2 regions of the Hymenobacter cellulosilyticus genome follow, and region 2 is predicted to be linked to the other one. Evidence: riboswitches for the same ligand, from Rfam matches in the RefSeq annotation. Region 2 holds a riboswitch; the other holds the start of a gene.
What was found. A riboswitch is a leader RNA that binds a small molecule or an ion and turns the genes downstream of it on or off. The one in region 2 is predicted to bind cobalamin.
Positions count from the first base shown of each region.

Region 1: linked by a shared signal. The riboswitch ahead of MUN79_RS00590 (TonB-dependent receptor) and the one ahead of MUN79_RS20400 (acyl-CoA thioesterase) in region 2 are both predicted to bind cobalamin.

Region 1 covers NZ_CP095046.1:100,202-110,421, reverse strand. Annotated here, with positions in the region: gene MUN79_RS00595 (YncE family protein) at 1-222, opposite strand, end outside; gene MUN79_RS00590 (TonB-dependent receptor) at 267-2,165, opposite strand; cobalamin riboswitch at 2,388-2,613, opposite strand; gene MUN79_RS00585 (DNA-3-methyladenine glycosylase) at 2,693-3,295, shown strand; gene MUN79_RS32235 (hypothetical protein) at 3,459-4,667, opposite strand; gene MUN79_RS00575 (hypothetical protein) at 4,701-5,132, opposite strand; gene MUN79_RS29755 (hypothetical protein) at 5,174-5,305, opposite strand; gene MUN79_RS00570 (DUF4397 domain-containing protein) at 5,491-6,057, shown strand; gene MUN79_RS00565 (hypothetical protein) at 6,054-6,239, shown strand; gene ahcY (adenosylhomocysteinase) at 6,365-7,684, shown strand; gene MUN79_RS00555 (hypothetical protein) at 7,724-8,929, opposite strand; gene MUN79_RS00550 (glycosyltransferase family 2 protein) at 9,079-9,855, shown strand; gene MUN79_RS00545 (glycosyltransferase family 9 protein) at 9,953-10,220, shown strand, end outside.
Region 2 covers NZ_CP095046.1:4,135,495-4,145,714, reverse strand. Annotated here, with positions in the region: gene MUN79_RS20430 (outer membrane beta-barrel protein) at 1-670, opposite strand, end outside; gene MUN79_RS20425 (hypothetical protein) at 692-907, opposite strand; gene MUN79_RS20420 (hypothetical protein) at 913-1,563, opposite strand; gene MUN79_RS20415 (RNA polymerase sigma factor) at 1,544-2,119, opposite strand; gene MUN79_RS20410 (CoA-binding protein) at 2,442-2,801, opposite strand; gene MUN79_RS20405 (NAD(P)/FAD-dependent oxidoreductase) at 2,931-4,508, opposite strand; gene MUN79_RS20400 (acyl-CoA thioesterase) at 4,740-5,147, opposite strand; cobalamin riboswitch at 5,323-5,522, opposite strand; gene MUN79_RS20395 (MFS transporter) at 5,635-6,954, shown strand; gene MUN79_RS20390 (M23 family metallopeptidase) at 6,956-7,600, opposite strand; gene MUN79_RS20385 (hypothetical protein) at 7,903-8,175, opposite strand; gene MUN79_RS20380 (tetratricopeptide repeat protein) at 8,263-9,219, opposite strand; gene MUN79_RS20375 (tetratricopeptide repeat protein) at 9,585-10,220, opposite strand, start outside.

The sequences.
Region 1 (10,220 bases), 1.8 Mb from region 2:
GTCGACTACCGTCTTGCTGCCCTTGTTGAAGTAGGAAACGGCCCCGTTAGGAGTCTGAAACTTGCCTTCATTCAGTACGAAGACGTTGTTGCCATCCTTGCTGATGTTGTACAAGGGCCCGGCTTCTTCCGGATCGTCGGAGCAGCTGCCCAGGGCCAAAGCCAGGCCGCCGACGAGGGCGAAGCGGGAAAACAGAGTAGAAAAGGGTTGTGCGGAAAGCATGGGTAGGGGAAAGTGGAAAAGTGAAGAGTTATTGATTCGTTGGACTAGTGCCAGTTCACGCGCAGACTCACGCTGCCCGAGCGTAGCGGCATGGCGCGGTACTCGTAGCTCTGGTACACCAGGTTGGTTAGGTTGAAGCCCTGCACCAGCACCGTGGCCGACCAGGCCGGCGTGACCCGTACCGTGTGGCCCACCGTGGCATTGAGCAGGGTATAGCCCGGCAGTTTGTTGCTGCCCGTGGCGTCGATAAAGCGGGTGCCCGTGTACGTCAGGACCGTGGACAGCACCCAGCGCCGCCAAGCGTGGTCGGAGCTGAAGGCCGCCGCGTGCAGGGGCACGTAGGCCAGCTGCTGGTTTACCGGGTCGGGGTCGTCGTTGTAGCCCCGCACTTTCCTGGACTGGGTATAGGCGTATTCCACTCCGGCCCGCACCTGGTAGCACCGGTGCGTCCAGCGCAGGTGGGAGCCAAGCTCTACGCCCTGGGCCCGCACCTGGCGCAGGTTTTTGGGCGTGTAGCGGCCCAGGCGGTCGGGCAGCCACTGCACCCAGTTATCCACGAGTTGATGGTAACCAGTCAGCTCACTCTGTAGTGTCAGGTCTTCCCGTGGTTTCCACTCGTAGGTCAGCCCGCCCTCGTAGCCCAGCCCCGACTCCGGAGCCAGGTTTGGGTCGCCGGTGGGCCAAAACCGCTCATTGAGCGTGGGAGCCCGGTAGCTGCGCGATGCGTTGGCCTTCGCGGCCAGAGTTTGGGCATCGGTTTGCCAGAACTGCCACTCCGCACCTAGAGTAGGAGTGAGGGGCGCCCGCCGTCCCGGGAGCAAGGCCTGGCGCAGGTTAGCCGTCAGGTGCAGCCTGGGCCGCGGGTCGTAGCGCAGCAGGGCAAAGCCGGCGTAGCGGTTCTCGTCGATAGACTGTTGGTAGCCATCTACCCGCCCGCTGAAGTGCTGGGCTTCTGCACCCACGCGCAGACTGGCATTGGGTCGAAAGGTAAACGTGTGCTCCGCCTGAGCCTGGGTGGTCTGCACCCGGGAGTTGTTGGTCACGTCATCGGAGCGGTAGTTGAGCACGTCTTCAAACCAGGCTACCCGCACCCCCGACTCGTGACGAGCCGCTACGTGGTGGTAGCCGGCCAGCAGGCGGCGGCTTTGGTCGCGCTGCCGGGCATGGGTATTGGCCGAGCCCGTCGAGGGCTGAATCTGCCGGTCGGCATCGGTCAGCCAAGCGGCGGCCTGCCACTCGCTATGCTCGCCGGTGCGCAACTGGATGTCCTGAGCTAGGCTCCACTGGCGAAAAGCGGCATTTTCCTGGCGGCGGCGCACCATCCCGCTGGCCTCGCGCACCTCGTAGGAAAAATCGTTCTGGGCCGAGCGTTGGGAGGCGCTGGTCCGCACCGAAACGCGGGCATTGCTGAAGCCGCCTTCCAGACTGTTGGCCTGCAAGCCAAAGTTGCCCAGCTCGGTTTGAAACGAAGCCCGCGGGCCCGTATTCCAGCGGGCCGGTGAGGAAAGCAATACGGTGCCGCCGATGGAACTGCTGCCGTACAATGCGCTGGCCGGGCCGTGCTGCACCTGCACCTGGGTAGCGCCGCTATTAGGCAGCAACGCAAAGTCCGACTCGCCCAGGGACGGCAGGCTGATGTTGAGCCCGTTCCAGAGCACGGCTGTATGGCGGGCTGAGGTACCTCGAATTGAAATAGAGGATAACTGCCCCGGCCCGTAGTTCTTAATATATAAAGGCGTGCGGGCCGACAGCACATCAGCCACGGTGCCGCTGCGGTAGTGGGCCAGGGCCACCGAGTCGAGGGTGAGCGTGCGGCTACCGACGGCAAAGCGGCTGGGTTGCCCGGCCTGAACTCTGACCGCGGGCAGCTGCTGCACCTGCTGAATCTGCCGTGTCGAGTCGGCGGGCAGTTGCTGGGCGTGCCCTGCTATTGGCCCAGCCATGCCGGCGGCCAAAGCAAGTAGAAAAGGTGGCCCAAGCCACCGGAAACGGTAAAAACCAATCATCCGAACCAAATTTCCGGTTTAGGAAAATTCGGTTCAAAACTTCCCGCCGGCCTATTTCTGCGAAGAAAAGCCAACTAGAAGCCGAGGCTGAAAACAGGGAAATCAACGACCCGGGGCCGCCACTGTCATCATTCTCCGCCTTTCACCCGAAAGCGCTGAACACTATAATTTGTATAGGCAGGTCTCCTGGCTTGCTCCCGGTAGGCCGCCTTCCCATTTCTCGGGTCGTTTCAGCGGGTGAAACGGCCTTCGGCGAAACAGTGGCGAGAATGGGCCTACCAATACTCGAAGCGTACAGTTGCGGGGACAGCTCCGGATTTAAACCGGATTCCCTTTTCAGCCTCGCCCCAATCGGGGTCTGGCCACCTATAACGGGACAAAGATACGGCGTTTTTAGTATGCACCGCCAAACGTTCAGCTCCGTCAGCCGTTTGGGTGTCAAACTCCCTATCTGCTCACTCTATATGCCCAAGCTGCCCCTGGCCTTTTACCAGCGCCCCAACGTAGTCCAAATAGCCCGCGACCTGATCGGCAAATACCTGTTCACCACCATCGACGGCGTGCTCACCGGCGGACGAATCGTGGAGACGGAAGCCTACGCCCATATCAACGACCAGGCCTGTCATTCCCACCTGGGCCGCTACACGGCCCGCACCAAGGTAATGTACGAAGCCGGCGGCGTGGCCTACACCTACCTCATTTACGGCCGCTACGTGCTGTTCAACATCATTACCAACGAGGCCGGCAAAGCCGATGCTGTCTTAATTCGGGGCCTGGAGCCCACCGAGGGCATCCCGGAAATGCTGCTGCGCCGCGGCCTTACGGCTTCGGCCCGCAACCTGACCGGCGGCCCCGGCCTGCTTACCCAGGCTCTGGGCATTACCACCAAGCACTACGGTACCGACCTAACCGGCGACCTGATCTGGATGGAAGACCGCCAGGAGCCCGTCCACGAGGAGTTAATCGTTGCCAGCCCCCGCGTCGGTATCGACTACGCCGGCTCGGATGCCGCCTTGCCCTGGCGCTTCCGCCTCAAAGGCAGCCCCTGGACCAGTCCGGCAAAGTGAGAAGTGGTAGGCGAACGAAATAAATAGTGAGAACGTGTCATGGCGAGGCCGAAGGCCGTGGCCATCCGTCCTCTGAAATGTGCTGAGCCCTCTAAAATGAAAAGCCCTAACGCCTGAGCAGGCGTTAGGGCTTTTTGGTAAAAGGGTTAAATCGTGCTGCGTCTCACATTGACAGATGGTGCTGCCTACAGCTTTTCACAGACCAAAACCGCCAATCTGCCCTGCAGGTCCGTGGTGGCAAACATGTATAGGTTGCCACCTTCCCGGATGCCGGTACGGTGGCGAAAATCAGCCACGGTGTCGGGAAAGTTGCGGGTCGTGACGTGGGCTCGGGCTTCGGGCCGAGGTGGGCCCGCAGGGCGTCCCGGTCGTAACGCTCCGTAGCCACGATGCGGAAAATTCGGCCGGGGAAGTCGGCGCGCAGCACGTCGGACGTGTAGAGGTGGCTGTGCTGATGCAGCTTAAGCAGCTCGAAAGCCGTGCCTACGCTCTTGAAGCCTCCAGCCTTGAGCACTGCCACATTGGGTTCGTACAGGTAGCCCTGAGCTTCGGCGTAGCGGGCAATAGCGCGGGTTTCGCGGGCTTTATTCAGCCGGAATTCCTGCTGCTGCCCATTACGCAGCAAGTTCACGGTGTAGCGCTCCGGATCCACAGCCGGCTCGGGGCTCAGCTCGTAGAGCACTTCCTTGCACTCATTGTCCACGGCTACCACCCACAGGCGGCGCACTTGCTTAAGCTCCAGCAGCGCTTGCTCAATGTCCAGCATCGGCGAGGTTTTGAGCAGCACCCGGTTGCCTTTGTGCAGCAGCAGGGGCAGAATACGGAGCACGTCGGGCTCACAATCCTGCAGGCGGTAAATCTTCTTGTCGGCCGGATTGCGCCGGGCCGGGTCCAGATAAATCCAGTCGAACGTATCGGGTGTGCTCTTTAGGAAGCTCAGCGCGTCACCGGCGTGGCAGCTGATATTAGTGATGCCGAGCTGGGCCAGGTTGTATTCGACTACAGCCACCAGACCCGGGTCCCGCTCCACATAATGCACCTCCGGAATCTGCTCGGCAAAATGCGTGGCATCCACCCCGAAGCCGCCGGTTAGGTCCACCAGCCGCTGCCCGCTTACCAGGCTGGCCTTAAAAGCCGCGGTGCGGGCCGAGGAAGCCTGTTCTACCGACAAAGCCGGGGGAAATATCAGGTCGGGGTTATCGGCCCAGGCCGGCAGCTTGGTACGGGCTTTCTGGCGGGCCTGGATTTGGCGCACCAATTCCGGCACCGGCAGGCCCGGGTATCGGCGGGCCTGCAGAGCTAGTTTAGCAGGGTCATCATGCAAATGGTCGGCAACGTATTGCCGGGCCGCTGCAGGAAGCGGATAGTTCATGAAGGGGAATTACGGGAAAATAGCGCGAACGGCTTACCGCACGTTCCAGCGCAAAGCTAGCAGCGGATAGCCACTAGGCGCTGCTGCTATTCCAACAGACGACGGCGTCAGCCGGTTCAGCATGCTGCCCTGAGCCGTCGAAAGTCCGGCGTTGTGCGCCTCTACGGCCCGCTGAAACCGTTCGTTGGTGTGGCGGGTAATAAGGATGTTGGACAACAAACTTGCCGCTGCCACCCCAATAGCCACTTTCTGAGTATTCTGGAAATACTGCTGGTCGCCGTCGCCGGCCAGTACCTGCTGGCTGTAGAGCGCTACGGCACCCACAAACGTCAGCCGCTCGCCCAGGTACAGCCATTTGTGCAGGCGGTAGCTGTTCAGGCTGGCCAGAGCTTCCTCGTTGCCTTTCAGGTACGGGCGCAGACGCTGCCCGAAAAAGCCGGCATTCTTATAATCTTCCTCCCGCATGCCGTCACCGGCCTGAAAGAAGAAATTCCGCTGCGGGCCATTCAGCCCCGGGCCTGATCTTCCGGGCTGAGCCGGATGGCGGGCGGAGCGGGAGTAGGTGCCTGCTGGGCAAAACCGGCCAAAGAAGACAAAGAGAGGCCAAGCACGAAAGTAGTGCGACGAAGAGCTGACATGGAGGGTTGCAAAGGTAGAATAGGCGTGAATGCAAATATAGCGCTCTGTACAATAGCTCACTAGACCGTTGGTCGAGGAAAAAATCCTATTCGTCTAGAAAAAGTTTATTGCCCCCATCCAACAAAAGCCCTAAGTCTTACGTTCTGTCGGCAGTTGAATTTGCACCTACCTTTTTTCTCTGCTTATGAAAACCTTACTAAACATCCTGCAGCGCCGTATTTTCCTCGCAGCCGTACCCGCTGTATTGGCTTTTGCTGGCTGCGGCAAGGACGATGATTCGCCGGCTCCCGCCCCCGACCAGGGCCGAATCGTAATCGTGAATGGTGCTGCTAGCCTGAACGTACCAGTAAAAGTGCTGGCCAACGATGTCGAAAAAGCGCAGCTTTCCTACGGGCAGAGCAGTTCTTACCAGAACATCAACACGGGCGCCCAGACGTTTAAGGTAAACGTGGCCTCCTCGGGGCAGAACGTCGTTACCCAGCCGTCTTCCCTTAGCATCGAGAAGGACAAGAGCTATTCTTACTTCCTGTATACGCCCAACGCTACTACTGCCGGGGCTGGCCTGCAGGTAGTCGACGACCTGACGGCGCCGGCCACTGGCAAAGCCAAGATTCGCCTGGTAAACCTGGCTATGGCCTCGACTGGGCCGCTGCGCCTAAGCCAGCAATTGGCCGTGGGATACTCCGATATTATTCCGGACGTAACTTTCCCCGGTGCTTCCAGCTTCATTGAAATCAACGCCGGCCCTTGAATCTGGCCGTGTCGGCTGGCAACCCGAGCTTGCCTATCTATCAGGTAGGTGATGGCAGCGGCAGCGGTACCGGTACCAAAACCTACGAAGCCGGTAAAATTTACTCGGTCATCGTGCGCGGCGACGTCAACAACCTCGACCCCGAGCGCAAGCCCAAAGCTTTTTTGCTGCAGCATAACTAAGCTGAGCAGAAATCAGCTCTCAGAATCAAAAGCCCGGACCGCCATGGTCCGGGCTTTTTTGTCTTATATAAGCCCGCGAACAAAAACCGTATCTTTGTGGTTGAATCGCAAATATCTTCTGCATCATGGTTGAAACCACGACGAATACGTACGTTCCGTACAAAGTAAAGGACATGTCGCTGGCCGAATGGGGCCGCAAAGAAATCCGGTTGGCTGAGGCCGAAATGCCGGGTTTGATGTCCCTGCGTGAGGAGTTCGGTGCTTCCCAGCCGCTGAAAGGCGCGCGCATCGCCGGCTGTCTGCACATGACCATTCAAACGGCGGTTCTGATCGAAACGCTTATCGCGCTGGGTGCCGATGTTACCTGGTCGTCTTGCAATATCTTCTCTACCCAGGACCACGCCGCTGCTGCTATTGCCGCCGCTGGTATTCCGGTGTATGCCTGGAAAGGCATGAACGAAGAGGAGTTTAACTGGTGCATCGAGCAGACGCTGTACTTCGGCGAAGAGCGTCAGCCCCTGAACATGATTCTGGACGACGGCGGCGACCTGACCAACATGGTTCTGGACCGCTTCCCCGAGCTGGCCGCCGGCATTAAAGGCATTTCGGAAGAAACCACAACGGGTGTACTCCGCCTGCTGGACCGCGTGAAAAACGGTACGCTGCCCATGCCTGCTTTCAACATCAACGACTCGGTTACCAAGTCGAAGTTTGACAACAAGTACGGCTGCAAAGAGTCGGCCGTGGACGCTATCCGCCGCGCTACCGACGTGATGATGGCCGGCAAGATTGCCGTGGTGGCCGGTTACGGCGACGTAGGAAAAGGCACTGCTGCCTCCCTGCGTGGTGCCGGCGCCCGCGTTATCGTGACCGAAATTGACCCCATCTGCGCCCTGCAGGCAGCCATGGACGGCTACGCGGTGAAGAAGATGAGCAATGCCATTAAAGAGGCCGATATCGTGGTAACGGCTACCGGCAACTGCGACATCATCACCGAGGAGCACTTCCGTGCCCTGAAAGATAAGGCCATCGTCTGCAACATCGGTCACTTCGACGATGAAATCGACATGGCTTGGCTCAACAACAACTACGGCCACACCAAAGACACGGTGAAGCCACAGGTTGACCTTTACAGCATCGACGGCAAGGAAGTAATTATCCTGGCTGAAGGCCGCCTCGTAAACTTGGGCTGCGCTACGGGTCACCCTTCGTTCGTAATGTCGAACTCGTTCACGAACCAGACGCTGGCGCAGCTGGAGCTGTGGCAGAACTCGGCCGCCTACGAGAACAAGGTGTACACCCTGCCCAAGCACCTCGACGAGAAAGTAGCCCGTCTGCACCTGGCCAAAATCGGCGTGGAGCTCGACGAGCTGCAGCCCAAGCAGGCCAGCTACATCGGTGTGGAAGTACAAGGCCCGTTCAAGTCGGACCTGTACCGCTACTAAGCCCGTTTAATCCTTTATAAAAAAGCCCGCCTGTTTATTTCAGGCGGGCTTTTTTATTCTAGAATAGTAAACCAAGGAATGGACAATGCCCCGGCTGCAGCAGAACCTGAGCTTTGGTGCCGGGTTGGGCGCTTTCGTAGAAGTCTTCGGATACGGTGACGTCCTCAGCCGTGGTGCGCGGCCCCACGGGCTCACCTTTACATAATACGTAGTGGTTTTGCCCGAGCTTTTGTGCTTGTCGAGAATCTGCACATCGTAGGTAGCGCCTTGGCTTTCGTCGAAGGTGCAGTTGTAAGAAATTACGGCCGCAAAGCCATACACGGCAGCGTAGGCTATGCAGGATAGCAGTAAGGAGGCGCGGGAGTCGTTACGGGCTATAAATGGCTGGCTCCCTACCAGCAACAGTAAGGCTACCAGCACGGCTACGGTGCCGGCCACAGGCCAGAGCGGGGCATAGCTTAAAAGCTCAAAGTCCATTAGCACCCGCATTACCAGCGCCAGCGCCGGCATCAGGAACGCCACGGTTATGGAAGGGTAGGCACTGTTCTTTACCTCGTCGGGCCGAATTACACCCCGGTGCAGCCAGAGCAGCACCGTAGCTAGCAGCGGCAGGGCCAGTCCGGCGGCTATGGCCCACTGATAAGGCTGGGGCTCTAGAAAAAGCCAGGCCGCTACCAGTCCGCCAGCAATGTTGGCCACTTTTGCTACCTGGCTAGCTGTGGCCAGGGTTGCTTCGCGCTCTTCTACAGTGCGCCCCAAGTCTTCTTCCTGCAGCAGGCGGGCGGCTGCTTCCTGCTGCTCCTGCACATCCAGATTGGGGTAGTGAGCAGCAAACCACTGCTGCATGGCGCTATATTGCTCACTGGTGTAGCCAATGCGGATTTTAGGATCTGCAGGGCTCATCGGCACTATGTGGGTGTAGTGCTCATCAATACGAAACCCTTTGATATTAGCCAGCGGCAATTCCTTGCGCCGCAACACGCCCTGGTAGATAAGTTTGTCGGCAGTAATGATGTGCCTGCCCTGAATAGTTTCCAGCAGGCCATAGCCCAAAAACAGCGCCATGCCAATGGCTCCCACGGTTACCCCGATGGTGAGGCCAAGCTGGTCGTCGTCTTGCCACAGCAGAAAAGGCACCGCCAGCAGTCCCAGAATCAGGGGTGGAATGATAATGTATATGAACAGGCGCCAGCCTTTAGCAGTGCCGTACTCCTGACGGACTTCCGGCGGTTGGGTTGTAAGCATTAAGAGTAGAGTTGCGAAATAGAGCAGGAGTAAAGAGAAATGCTTTTGAGAATTGAGTCAGGGCAAAGTATTCCAAACGTATCTTAAAGTACGGTTTAGGGGTGTCCAAAAGCAAGAAGCTGAACTCAAATCCGGATATTTGACGCCTTATGCTCCCCATTTCTCTCTCGGTCGTCGTCATCACCTTCAACGAGGAAGCCAATATTGGCCGCTGCCTTGCCGCACTGCAGGACGTGGCCGACGACGTGGTAGTTGTTGACTCCTTTTCCACTGATGGCACCGTGGAAATCTGCCGTCAGCACGGGGCGCGGGTTGTTCAGCACGCGTTTGCTGGCTACGTCGAGCAGAAAAACTACGCCACGGCCCAGGCCCGCTACGACCATGTGCTCCAGCTCGACGCCGACGAAGTGCTAACCGATGAGCTCCGGGCCTCCATTCGGGAGGTAAAAGCCAGTTGGCAGCACGCGGGCTACACCCTGGCCCGGCTTACCAACTACTGCGGCACCTGGGTGCGGCACGGAGGCTGGTACCCCGACCGGAAGCTACGCCTCTACGACCGGCGTCTGGGCCAGTGGGAGGGCCTGCTGCTACACGAGCGGTTTGAGGTAGCAGCCGGGCAGTCGGTGGGGGCCTTGGCCGGCGACGCGCTGCATTATTCCTACCATTCTGTGGAGCAGCACGTGAGTCAGCTCAACCGCTTTACCAGTATTTCGGCCGCTGAGCTGGCCCTGCGGGGCAAAACCCGGGTGGGCCTGTTTCATCTGCTGCTCAAGCCCCTGTGGAAATTTGTGCACGGCTATTTTTTCCGTCTGGGCTTCCTCGACGGTTTTGCCGGGCTGTGCATTGCCACGATTTCCGCCTGGGGTGTTTTCTTGAAGTTCGCCAAGCTGCGTACCAAACCGGCTCCTGCCGCCTTGCCCATATGAGAACGTTCCTGATCAGCCGTACCGATGCCATTGGCGACGTGGTACTGACGCTTCCCATATGCGGCTTGCTCAAGCTGCAAGTCCCGGCTGCCGGGTCGTGCTCATAGGCCGTACTTACACGCAGGCTGTAGCGGAGGCCTGCCCCTGGGTTGATGATTTTCTGAACGTTGACGAGTTGCTCAAGCGCAGCGAAGCTGAACAGGTAGCCGCTCTGCGGCAATACAAAGCGGAAGCCATTGTGCACGTGTTTCCCCACAAGGTACTGGCCCGGATAGCGCAAAAAGCGGGCATTCCCGTGCGCATCGGTACCCGCAACCGGTGGATTCACTGGCTCACCTGCAACCGGCTGGTGTCCCTGAGCCGCC
Region 2 (10,220 bases):
CCCGGATATCGTAGTACCAGTTCAGGCTAATGTAGCGCGAGCCGGTGGGCTTGAGGTCAAACTGCTCCTCGCTCAGGCCCGAGCGGTTCGCCAGGGCATTCAAGCCCAGGTCGATGGCGAAGTTGCTATGCACAGCCCGGTTGGCCCGCTCTTCTCTTCTGGCATTCCGCTCAGCATTGCGCAGCGAGTCGGATTTGTGGTCGTCACTGTCGCCGATGCTGATAGAAACCTCATCGTCGCTGTTCTTGCCGTTCTTGCCTTCCTTCACCGTCACGCTGAACACCTGCCCGAACTTGTAGCCCTTCACGGCCACTTTGGTAGTGGGCTCTTCGTTGCGCACCGTCACCCGGATCTGTTCGGGGGCTTGGGTGCCGGGGCGGTCCTTGGCCGGGTAGAACTCCATGGTCACCGAGCTGTTGCCGGCATTCTTGCTGGCCACTTCAGCCTGCTGAATGTAGCGGTCGAGCAGGGCCATGAGCGTATCGAGGCGGTAGGTGCGCAATTCGCGCAGCTGCTCCTTGTTCTTGGTATACAGGGTCATGGTGGCCTGGTTGGGCAGTTTCACCACGATGGTATCGTCGTTGGCAGGCTTATTAGCGGCTTGGGAGCGGGTAGGGCCCGTCAAAACTGTCAGCAGCAGCAGGGCCAACAGAGCGGAAAAACGTTTCATGACTTATGGAGTTGAGAAATCTTAGAGTTGAATGACTTTGGTGGCCGAGTGATTAAACACGTTGACCTGCACCGTTACCGTTTCCGGGAGCTCCACCTTGGGTAGCTTCACCCGGCCGTCCTTGACGGCGGTTTTGGCTTTGTGAAACAAGTTTTTGAGGTGTGAGTCCGACTCATACGGCTGCGGCGCGTCCGCGGCAGCCAGCGCTACTACCGGAGCTTCCGTGCCGCGGTGCACTTCCACTACGATAGGGCCCGTGGGGCCACTGAGGCGGGGGTAGGTTCTGCCACGGCTACTGCCTGAGCCAGCTGGCGCTCCGGTTGCGTCGGGGTGGCGGGCAGAGCAGGGGCCACAGCCGGGGCGGGTACCGACGCCGGGCGGTGGGCTTTCGTGGACTGAAGACTGGTGTGAGCTACGGCAGCCGGCTCAGCCGACCCGACTGCCGCGCTGCTCACCTTGCGAGTTGTGGGCAGCTCTGGTGTGGTTACCGTGGCCGGAGCCTTGCTGAGGGTGGCAACTTCTGTGGCTGTCTGGCCTACTACACCGCTAGATGAAAACCCGCTGAGGGTAGTTGCCTGGGTGGTAGCAGATTTTTTCTCGAAGTCAGCGGCAGCCGTTTTTGCGGCGGAATTAGCTGAAGAGGCGGGTGTAGTCGTCGTGGCCAGGGTGCCCGTAGCCAGGCCGGTGCCCGACTGGGAAGTGCGCAGCATCCAAGACGCACCGGCCACGATGAGCAGCGCAATCATGGCCACGGCGGCGTAGAGCCACATAGCCGGGCGTTTCTTGGCCGGGGCAATTTCTGCTTCCAGCTGGTCCCAGAGGTAGGCCGGCGGCGTGGGGGCGTGGTGCTGAAGCTGGTCGCGAAACAGCTTATCAATATCTTCCGGTTGCATAGTATTCTTTCGGTGAGGAGGTGGAGGCGCTCAGGCTGGCCGAAGCCAACCGGCGCTGGAGCATGGCGCGGGCCTTGCTCAGCTGCGATTTGGAAGTGCCCTCGGAAATGCCCAGCAGCTCGGCAATTTCGGGGTGAGTATACCCTTCCAGGGCATAAAGGTTGAATACGGTGCGGTAGCCAGCCGGCAAGTCGGCCAGCAGGGCCAGCAGGTCGGCCGCATTCAGGTTGCTTTCGGCCTCGGCGGCCGTGGCCGGCACGTCGGTTACCATATCGTCGATGGCCAGGTGTAAGGGTTCCTTGCGGCGCAGCTGGCCCAGGGCCTCGTTTACCATGATGCGGCGAATCCACCCCTCAAAACTGCCTTCATGCCGGTACTGATCCAGGGCCCGGAACACTTTGGCAAACCCGCCCAGCATAGCTTCCTCGGCGTCTTCGCGCCGGCGCAGATACCGGATGCATACGCCCAGCATCATGCCCGCAAACCGCTCGTAGAGCAGTTTCTGGGCACGGCCACTGCCTTGGCGGCAGGCGGCTATGAGGTCGGCGTCAGTCACGGGAAAAGAAGTAGAATCGAACGATAGAGAGGTGTTTGGCGGGGTAGATACAAAAGCCTGCGGCCCGGTTGCCTGGGGAAGGCAGAAATTTAAAAATATTGTTCGGCTGGGATAATGCGGGCAATTTGTCATTGCCTGGAACGAAGCCTTCCATCCTTTAAAATGTACTGAGCGTCGTCCTTAAGTGAAAAGCCCTTTCCCGTTGTGACGAGAAAGGGCTTTTCGGTAAAAGGTCATTTGGTGCTGCGCAGAGGACGGATTGCCACGGCTGCGCCTCGCAATGACACGGCTTTTGCATCGGCGCTTTCGGCCTATTCACACATTAATAATTGCCGATGCTCAACATCACCAGGGTGCAGGCTTCCTCCGTGCGGATGCCGCGCTCCTGGGCCATGCGCTCCAGCTCCTCGTTTTCCGTGCCGGGATTGAAGATGATGCGCTTGGGCTGCAGATCAAGGATGTAGTCGTACCAGGCGGGCTGGTTTTGCGGGCCTACATACAGCGTTACCGTGTCCACGTCGCCGGCAGTGGGCCGGTCGGTGTGAATGTCGAGGCCGGCGACCTGGCCTTTGCGGATACCGACGGGTACTACTTCGTGGCCGTGCTGCTTGAGCTGGTGCACGGCGCGGTAGGAGTAGCGGGCTGGATTGTCGCTGGCGCCGAGAACAAGGGTCTTTTTCATCTTAGTTGATCGTTTATCGTTTTGGGTTACTGGCTGGCATTCAACGCTAAGGAAGCCAAGCCATAGCCCGCCTTGTAAGCAGGGCTATGGCTTAAACGAAAACCAGCCGCAAAAAACCAAAAACAGCCGCTAAAAACGCGTAACCAACGCCGCTACGGCCTCAGCGCAGCGTTCCCCATCCATGGCCGCCGACACAATGCCGCCGGCAAAGCCCGCGCCTTCGCCGCAGGGAAACAGGCCGGTGGTTTCGGGGTGCTGCAGCGTGGCCGGGTCGCGCGGAATGCGCACCGGAGCCGAAGTCCGGCTTTCCACGCCCACAATCTGGGCCGCGTTGGTGGCGTAGCCGGGAATCTTGCGGCCAAAGTTCTCGAAGCCCTGCCGCAGCCGGGCGGCCAGGCCCTTGCCCAGCACCTGCTCCATGTTCACCGGCACCAGGCCGGGCTGATAGGAAGTTTCGAGCAACTCGGATGAGATTTTGCCTTTCAGGAAGTCGCCCAGGCGCTGGGCCGGGGCCAACTGGGTGTTGCCGGCCAACTGGCAGGCCCGCTGCTCGATTTCCTGCTGCAGCTGCAGGCCGGCCAGGGCTCCGTAGCGCTTCAGGTCCATGTCTTCGAGCTCAATGGCCGTCACGATGCCGGAGTTGGCAAAGCGGGAGTCGCGGCGGCTGGGGCTCATCCCGTTTACGACCACCTCGCCCGGGGCCGTGGCGGCGGGCACAATAAACCCACCGGGGCACATGCAGAATGAAAACACGCCCCGCTGCTTGCCCTGCCACTGGGTTTGGTGGACCAAGGAGTACGAAGCCGCCGGCAAGGGGCCCCGGTCGGCGCGGCGGTACTGGGCCTGGTCGATAAGCTCCTGCTGGTGCTCCACGCGCACGCCCAGGGCAAAGGGCTTGGCCTCGATGCGGACCCCGCGCTTGTGCAGCAGCTCGTAAATATCCCGGGCCGAGTGGCCGGTGGCCAGAATCACGGCGTCGGCTTCCAGGGCCTCGCCGCCGGCCGTTACCACGCCGCGCAGGTGGTTGCCATCCAGAATCAAATCGGTGACGCGGGTGTCGAAGCGTACTTCGCCGCCGGCCTGCCGGATAGACTCGCGCAGGGCGGCCACCACGCCCGGCAACTTGTTGGTGCCGATGTGGGGGTGGGCGTCGACCATGATTTCGGGCGTGGCCCCGTGCTGCACCAGCAGCTTAAGGATGCGCTGAATGTCGCCGCGCTTGGTGGAGCGGGTGTAGAGCTTGCCGTCGGAATACGTACCAGCCCCGCCTTCGCCAAAGCAGTAGTTAGAGTCAGGATTCACCACGTGCTCCTTGTTCAGAGCGGCCAGGTCGCGGCGGCGGGTTCGCACGTCCTTGCCGCGCTCCAACACGATGGGCTTCATGCCCAGCTCAATGGCGCGCAAGGCGGCAAACAAGCCGGCCGGCCCGGCCCCCACGATAATAACGGAGCGGCGGGCCCGGCTCACGTCGGGGTACTGAAACCAGGGACCGAATAAGTCGGTGGGCGGGGCGGTGCGCCAGATGTCGGCCCGCAGGCGCACCAGAGGCTGCCGGCCCCGGGCGTCGATGCTGCGTTTGCGCAGGTGCACGAAGTCGGCCTCGCCAGGCTCCAGGCCCGCAGCGGCCAGCAGGGCGCGGTAGCGCGCATACTCGTCGTAGGCCACTTCCGGGGGAAGCAGGGCCTCAATTTCTAGTTTTTCGGACATAACGGGTGAAAGGTGTTTAGCCTTTAGACCTAAGCAAAAGGTGATTTTTGGACTACAAAGATACGCAAGTGGAGCGGTAGCTCAGGAATGCGGTGGTAAATGGAACGTCAGGTCGAGCCACGCGAGACATCTTGCCTGCTGCTGTATGAATCCTCACTCAATTAGGCCAAGCGAGATGTCTCGCGTGGCTCGATATGACGACTATTATAGGCTACACAAACTTACAGCTGTCTATTCGGCCGTGACGGCCTCGGGCAGGATACGGACCGGGCGCTTGTCGTTGTCGATGGCTACGAAGGTAAACGTACCAGTCACAGCTTTAATTCGCTCCTCGGAATACATTTGCTCCACAAACAGGTCCACGCGCACCTGCAGGCTGGTATTGCCCACGCGCACCACGTTGCCGATGAGCTCCACCAGCGTGCCGCCGGGAATGGGGTGGGTGAAATCGACTTTGTCGCTGGACACGGTTACCATCTTGAGGCGCGAAAAGCGGGTGGCCGTAATGAAGGCCACCTCGTCCATCATGTGGAGCGTGGCGCCGCCGAAGAGCGTGTCGTAGTGGTTGGTGGTGTTGGGAAATACCGCTTTGAAAATACGCGTTTCGGCGCGGGCAATTTTCTCATCGAGCGTGAGCATAGGACTGGGAAAAGAAGGAAAAGAAACGTCCTTCGGCCAACTTCGGGCCACCCGCGCACCAGGAAAAGTCGGGAGAAAAGGCCGGTTCCGGCCGGCAGCCTGGACTCCTAAACGCCCCGCCGCAGCCCGAAACAGACCAGCACCCGACAAGGACCCCATAGCGCGAGGGCAGCCTTATCAACTCGGGCGCAAGGCAGGTCTCCTGACTTATACCGGTTTTCACCGCCCTTCTCAGCCTGGCCCGCGGGCCAGTCCAATGGGCTCTGGTAAGGTGAAAACCAACTTGGTACTTACAGTAGCGCGTCTGTCCGGGATTCGCACCCGGTTCCCTATTAATTCCGGTATTACCCGAAAACCTTGCGGCCGTCTGATTGAAATCAAACCAAGAACAACGCCGGCAAAGGTAGGAGTTTGGTTGTAGCCAACTACCTTGGCGGCGGCCACAGCCCGTTTTTGCCCCGTATTTCCGCCTGAATTCCCGCTTTCTATGTCTGCTTCGCTTCCCGCCGTGCCGCCCGTGCGCAGCATGGCTTCCCGCATCAAATCCATTATCAGCGGCTCCATCGGCAACCTGGTGGAGTGGTACGACTGGTACGTGTACTCGGCTTTCTCCCTGTATTTTGCGCCGGCCTTTTTTCCCAAAGGCAACCTGACGGCCCAGCTGCTCAACTCGGCCGCCGTGTTTGCCGTGGGCTTTCTGATGCGGCCCCTGGGCGGCTGGTTGATGGGGGCCTACGCCGACCGGCACGGCCGCAAAGCTGCCCTGGTGGTGTCGGTGCTGCTTATGTGCGGGGGCTCGTTGCTGATTGCCCTCACGCCGGGCTTTGAGCAGATCGGGGTGGCCGCCCCGGTGCTGCTGGTGCTGGCTCGCTTGCTGCAGGGCCTGAGCGTGGGCGGGGAGTACGGCACATCGGCCACCTACCTGAGCGAAATGGCCGACCAGCGGAACCGGGGCTTTTTCTCCAGCTTCCAGTACGTGACCCTGCTGGGCGGGCAGCTGCTGGCCCTCACGGTGCAGCTGGGTTTGCAGCAGTGGCTTAGTGAGGCCGAAATGTATAGCTGGGGCTGGCGGGTGCCGTTTGTAATCGGGGCGGCGGCGGCCTTGGTGGCATTGTATCTGCGGCGGCACATGGAGGAAACCGACTCGTTCGTGGTGCAAAACCAGCAGGAAACCCCAGAAGCTCACGCCAAGGAGCCCGGCAAATTAGAGCTGCTCCTGCGCTACCCCAAGGAAATTCTAACGGTGGTAGGTCTTACGCTGGGCGGTACTATCGTGTTTTACACCTTTACGACCTACGCCCAGAAATTCCTGGTCAATACGGCCGGCTTCAGCAAGGCCCAGGCTTCCTGGATTTCCTTTGTCACGCTGGGCATTGCCCTGGTGCTGCAGCCTTTGTTCGGGGCCTTGTCGGATAGGGTGGGGCGGCGGCCGGTACTGCTGTTTTTCGGGGTGGGCGCCACGCTCGGCACCGTGCCCCTGATGAGCCTGCTGGGCCGGGCCGACAGTCAGTGGGCAGCCCTGGCGCTGCTGGCCGTGGCCATGCTGATTATGAGCGGCTACACTTCCATCAATGCCGTGGTGAAAGCCGAACTGTTTCCTACTGCCATCCGGGCCCTGGGCGTGGGCCTGCCGTATGCGCTGACCGTGGCCATCTTCGGCGGCTCGGCCGAGTACGTGGCCTTGCAGGCCAAGCAGCTGGGCGTCGAAACGTGGTTTTACTGGTACGTGACCTTCTGTGCGGCCGTGTCCCTGCTGGTGTACTGGCGCATGCCCGACACCCAGCAATCCGGGCATATGACCGAGTGAGTTAGGGGGTGGTGACCGTCTGGCCCGTTTTCAGGTAGTGAACTTGCGTGTTGTCAGTCTGAAACAAGGTGGGGACCAACCGCGGATGTGGCTGGGCACTGTATTGTACATTGAACCCTAAGCAGGGTTGTCGCACCCAGCCGGTTTTGCCAGAGAAGCCGAGTACGTCGCCCTGATTGACGCGCTGCCCCTCGTATACCGCCGCTCCATTCTGCCGAAAGTGCGTGTAGACGGCGTAGGTCCCGTCGTCGTGAAACACAACTATCATATTGGTATCGGGCAGGCGGCCCCGGCCCCCGGATTTGTTAGAGCCCTGGCGGATGTCGGTTACAATTCCGGCCCGGGCCGCACATACAGGGGTATTCTCGGGCAGCCCAAAAATAACCCCACGGCTCCAGGGCTTACCCTGGGTGGAATCTGCGGCTGCGGCTTGCAGAACGATGCTGGTAGTTCCGGTTTGAAAAGGCAACCGATAAACGAAGGTTGTGTCCGGCTTCTTCCCGTTGCAGATGCCGAGCTGCGCATCATACCAATACTTGTACGTGCGGGTCAGATACTGCTCCTGCGGGGTAAAGTGAGCAATGACCCGGGGCTTCTGGGAAGGAAATACCACTATTTTAGCGGGCAGGACTATATCGCTAGTCATGTGTAGCAACTCGGCTTCCAGAAAAATAGTACAGGGCGCAAATCCCCGGTTTATGGCCGTCAGCACGGTCCGGCCATCCTTGTACAGTGCTTCCTCCACTATAACCTGAGGCCCGGATGCCTTCTGGGCCATGCTAGAAAACCCCGAAAGCACTAGGAGGATACAGCTCAATAAGCGGGGTATAGTTATACGGGCGAAGGGCATAATTAACCCGAAGAAACACCCCTCGGTCGAAATAACCTATTGCCTAAGGCGGCAGGCCCGAATAACTACGACGCGCTACCCTGTAGCACCTACCCGAATTAGGTTGGGGAAGTAGTACCTGAGCCGACCGTGCCGTTCATGCCAATTTGCCCCAGACTGGCGTGGGCCTTCGTAGCGTTGTCGAATTTCTCGCTCAGAATGGCGCTGATAGCCTGAGCTACTTCCGGCCCGTTGCGGGCTATGCTGCCGGTGAGCACCTCGTAGTAAAAGGCGGCCAGCGTATCGGCGGGCCAAAGCTGCCCGATATTCTGGTGCAGGGTCTGGAGCTGGGCCAGGGAAGTGTCGATGATTTTGCGGTCGGTGGCGTCCATAGTTCGGGGCAGAGGTGAAAGGCCTTGCTGGTGGGCATACGCGCCCCGGCCGGGTTGGGGTTGCCGCCCGGGTTTCTACGGCCGGGCTTAGCGGCAGTGCTCCTTAAGGATACGCTTGAGCTCTTTTTCGCCCACGGCCGCGTCGCCCCAGCGCAGGGCCTGCCGCAGCGATTCGCAGGCGCTGGGGTCTTCGAGCTTGATCTGGGCAATGGCCAGCATGCGGTAGAACTGTCCTTTATCCACGAATTCGGCCATTTCCAGGCATTTGTTGTAATCGGCTACGGCCTGGGTAAGCTGGCCCTGCTGCTCGTAAGCCAGGCCCCGGGCGGCGTAGGCATCGAGGTAATGGCTGTTGAGGCGGATAGCTTGGCTGTAGGCGGCCACGGCCCGGGCGTATTCCTGCCGGCCGTAGGCCAGTTGGCCCAGGCCCAGGTAAGTCACCGAGTCGGCCGGGTTCAGGGCCAGGGCTTTCTGCAGGTGCTGTCGGGCCCGGGCGCTGTCTTGCAGCGTGGCATACGTGGTGCCCAGCACGCGGTAGGCATTAGCATTCTTGGGGTCGAGGCGCAGCACCTGCTGGTAGGAGGCCAGCACGCCGGCGTGGTCGCCCAGCTTTTCCTGCAAATCAGCCAGGCGCACGTAGTAGGTTAGGGCCCCGCGGCGTTGCGGGTCGCGGCGCTGGGCCAGCTCAAAGTACCGCGCCGCCTCGGCCGGAGTGCCCCGCTTGGTGAGGTAGGCGCTCAGCCCATAGTACACGTTGGCACTGGTCGAGTCGAGCAGCCAGGCCCGGTTGTACTGCTGCAGCGCCTGGGGATACTTCTCCTGGTAAAAGGCAGTCCAGCCCTCGTCGACGTAGGTTTCAGAAGCGGCAGCCCGGGTTTTGTACTGCTGCAGGGCCTGGGCTATAAATTCCTGGTCGGCCTGGCGCTGGGCCGCGGTTTGGGCGCGTCCGGCGTAGCGGGGCCGCTCGGCGCCATCAGCCTGAGCCCAACCATCCGGGGCGGCAGCCAGGCAGGCGAATAGAATCAGCAGTAGTATTTTTGGCATAACACGCGCGTCAATAGGAGGGTAGTACCCCGCCTACTACGTTGCCAAGCCCGGCAGGATGCTTGGTACTTGCTTTTAGGCAGTACGGCCAGCTACTCTGCCGGCGTGGCAAGGAGCGGAGTCGCCCGCGCTCCATGCCGCGGGTGCCCAACTAAAGGCCGCCGCTTGCCCGCGCCCAAGGGTGTTTTAGGGAAAGTAACCAGCCCAGCAGCAAGTCGACTGTTGTTTGAACTCAACCCGTATGAAGTGGCGGATAGCTCGGTCCCAAGGCTGCCGGCCGCCCGATTCTAGAACCGGTTATTTGTCACAGCTGCTCTTCATAGCCCGGCGGATTTCTCTTTCTGCGTCGGGTGTGTAGGCCCATTTCAGGGCTTGGCGCCAAGCTTCACAGGCCCCGCGGGGTCATTGATTTTCGTCTTGGCCTGCCCGATAAGAAAGTAGAACTGGGTTCTGTCGCGGGAGGATACCAGGCTCAGGCAGGTTTGCCAATCGGCAATGGCGGCCGGGTAGTTGCCGGCCTCAGAGTAAGCCAGGGCCCGGTTGGCGTAGGCACTCACGTAGCGCGGATTGATGCTAAGGGCCCGGGTAAAGTCGGCTACGGCCGCCGGGTAACGCTTCTGCCCGTAGCGCACCCAGCCCCGGTTCAGGTAAGCTACCGAGTCCTGCGGGTTCAGGGCCACGGCCCGGCTCAGGTACTGCCCGGCGCGGGCCGTATCCTGCTGCTGCATGGCGAAATAGCCAATACGACCGAGGGCGGAGGCATTGGTGGGGTCCAGAGCCAGAATCTGCTCGTTGGCGGCAATGGCTCCGACGTAGTCGCGGCGCAACGACTGGCCGTAGCCCAAGCTGGCGTAGTACCGCAGCCGGGCCGCATTGCCCGAGTCGTGCCGGCCGGCCAGCTGTTCAAACTGCGCAGCCTCGACTAACTGATTGGTTTGACGCAAATAGGCGCTGAAGCCGAAGTAAACGTCGGCCGCTGTGGAGTCGAGCAGCCAAGCCTG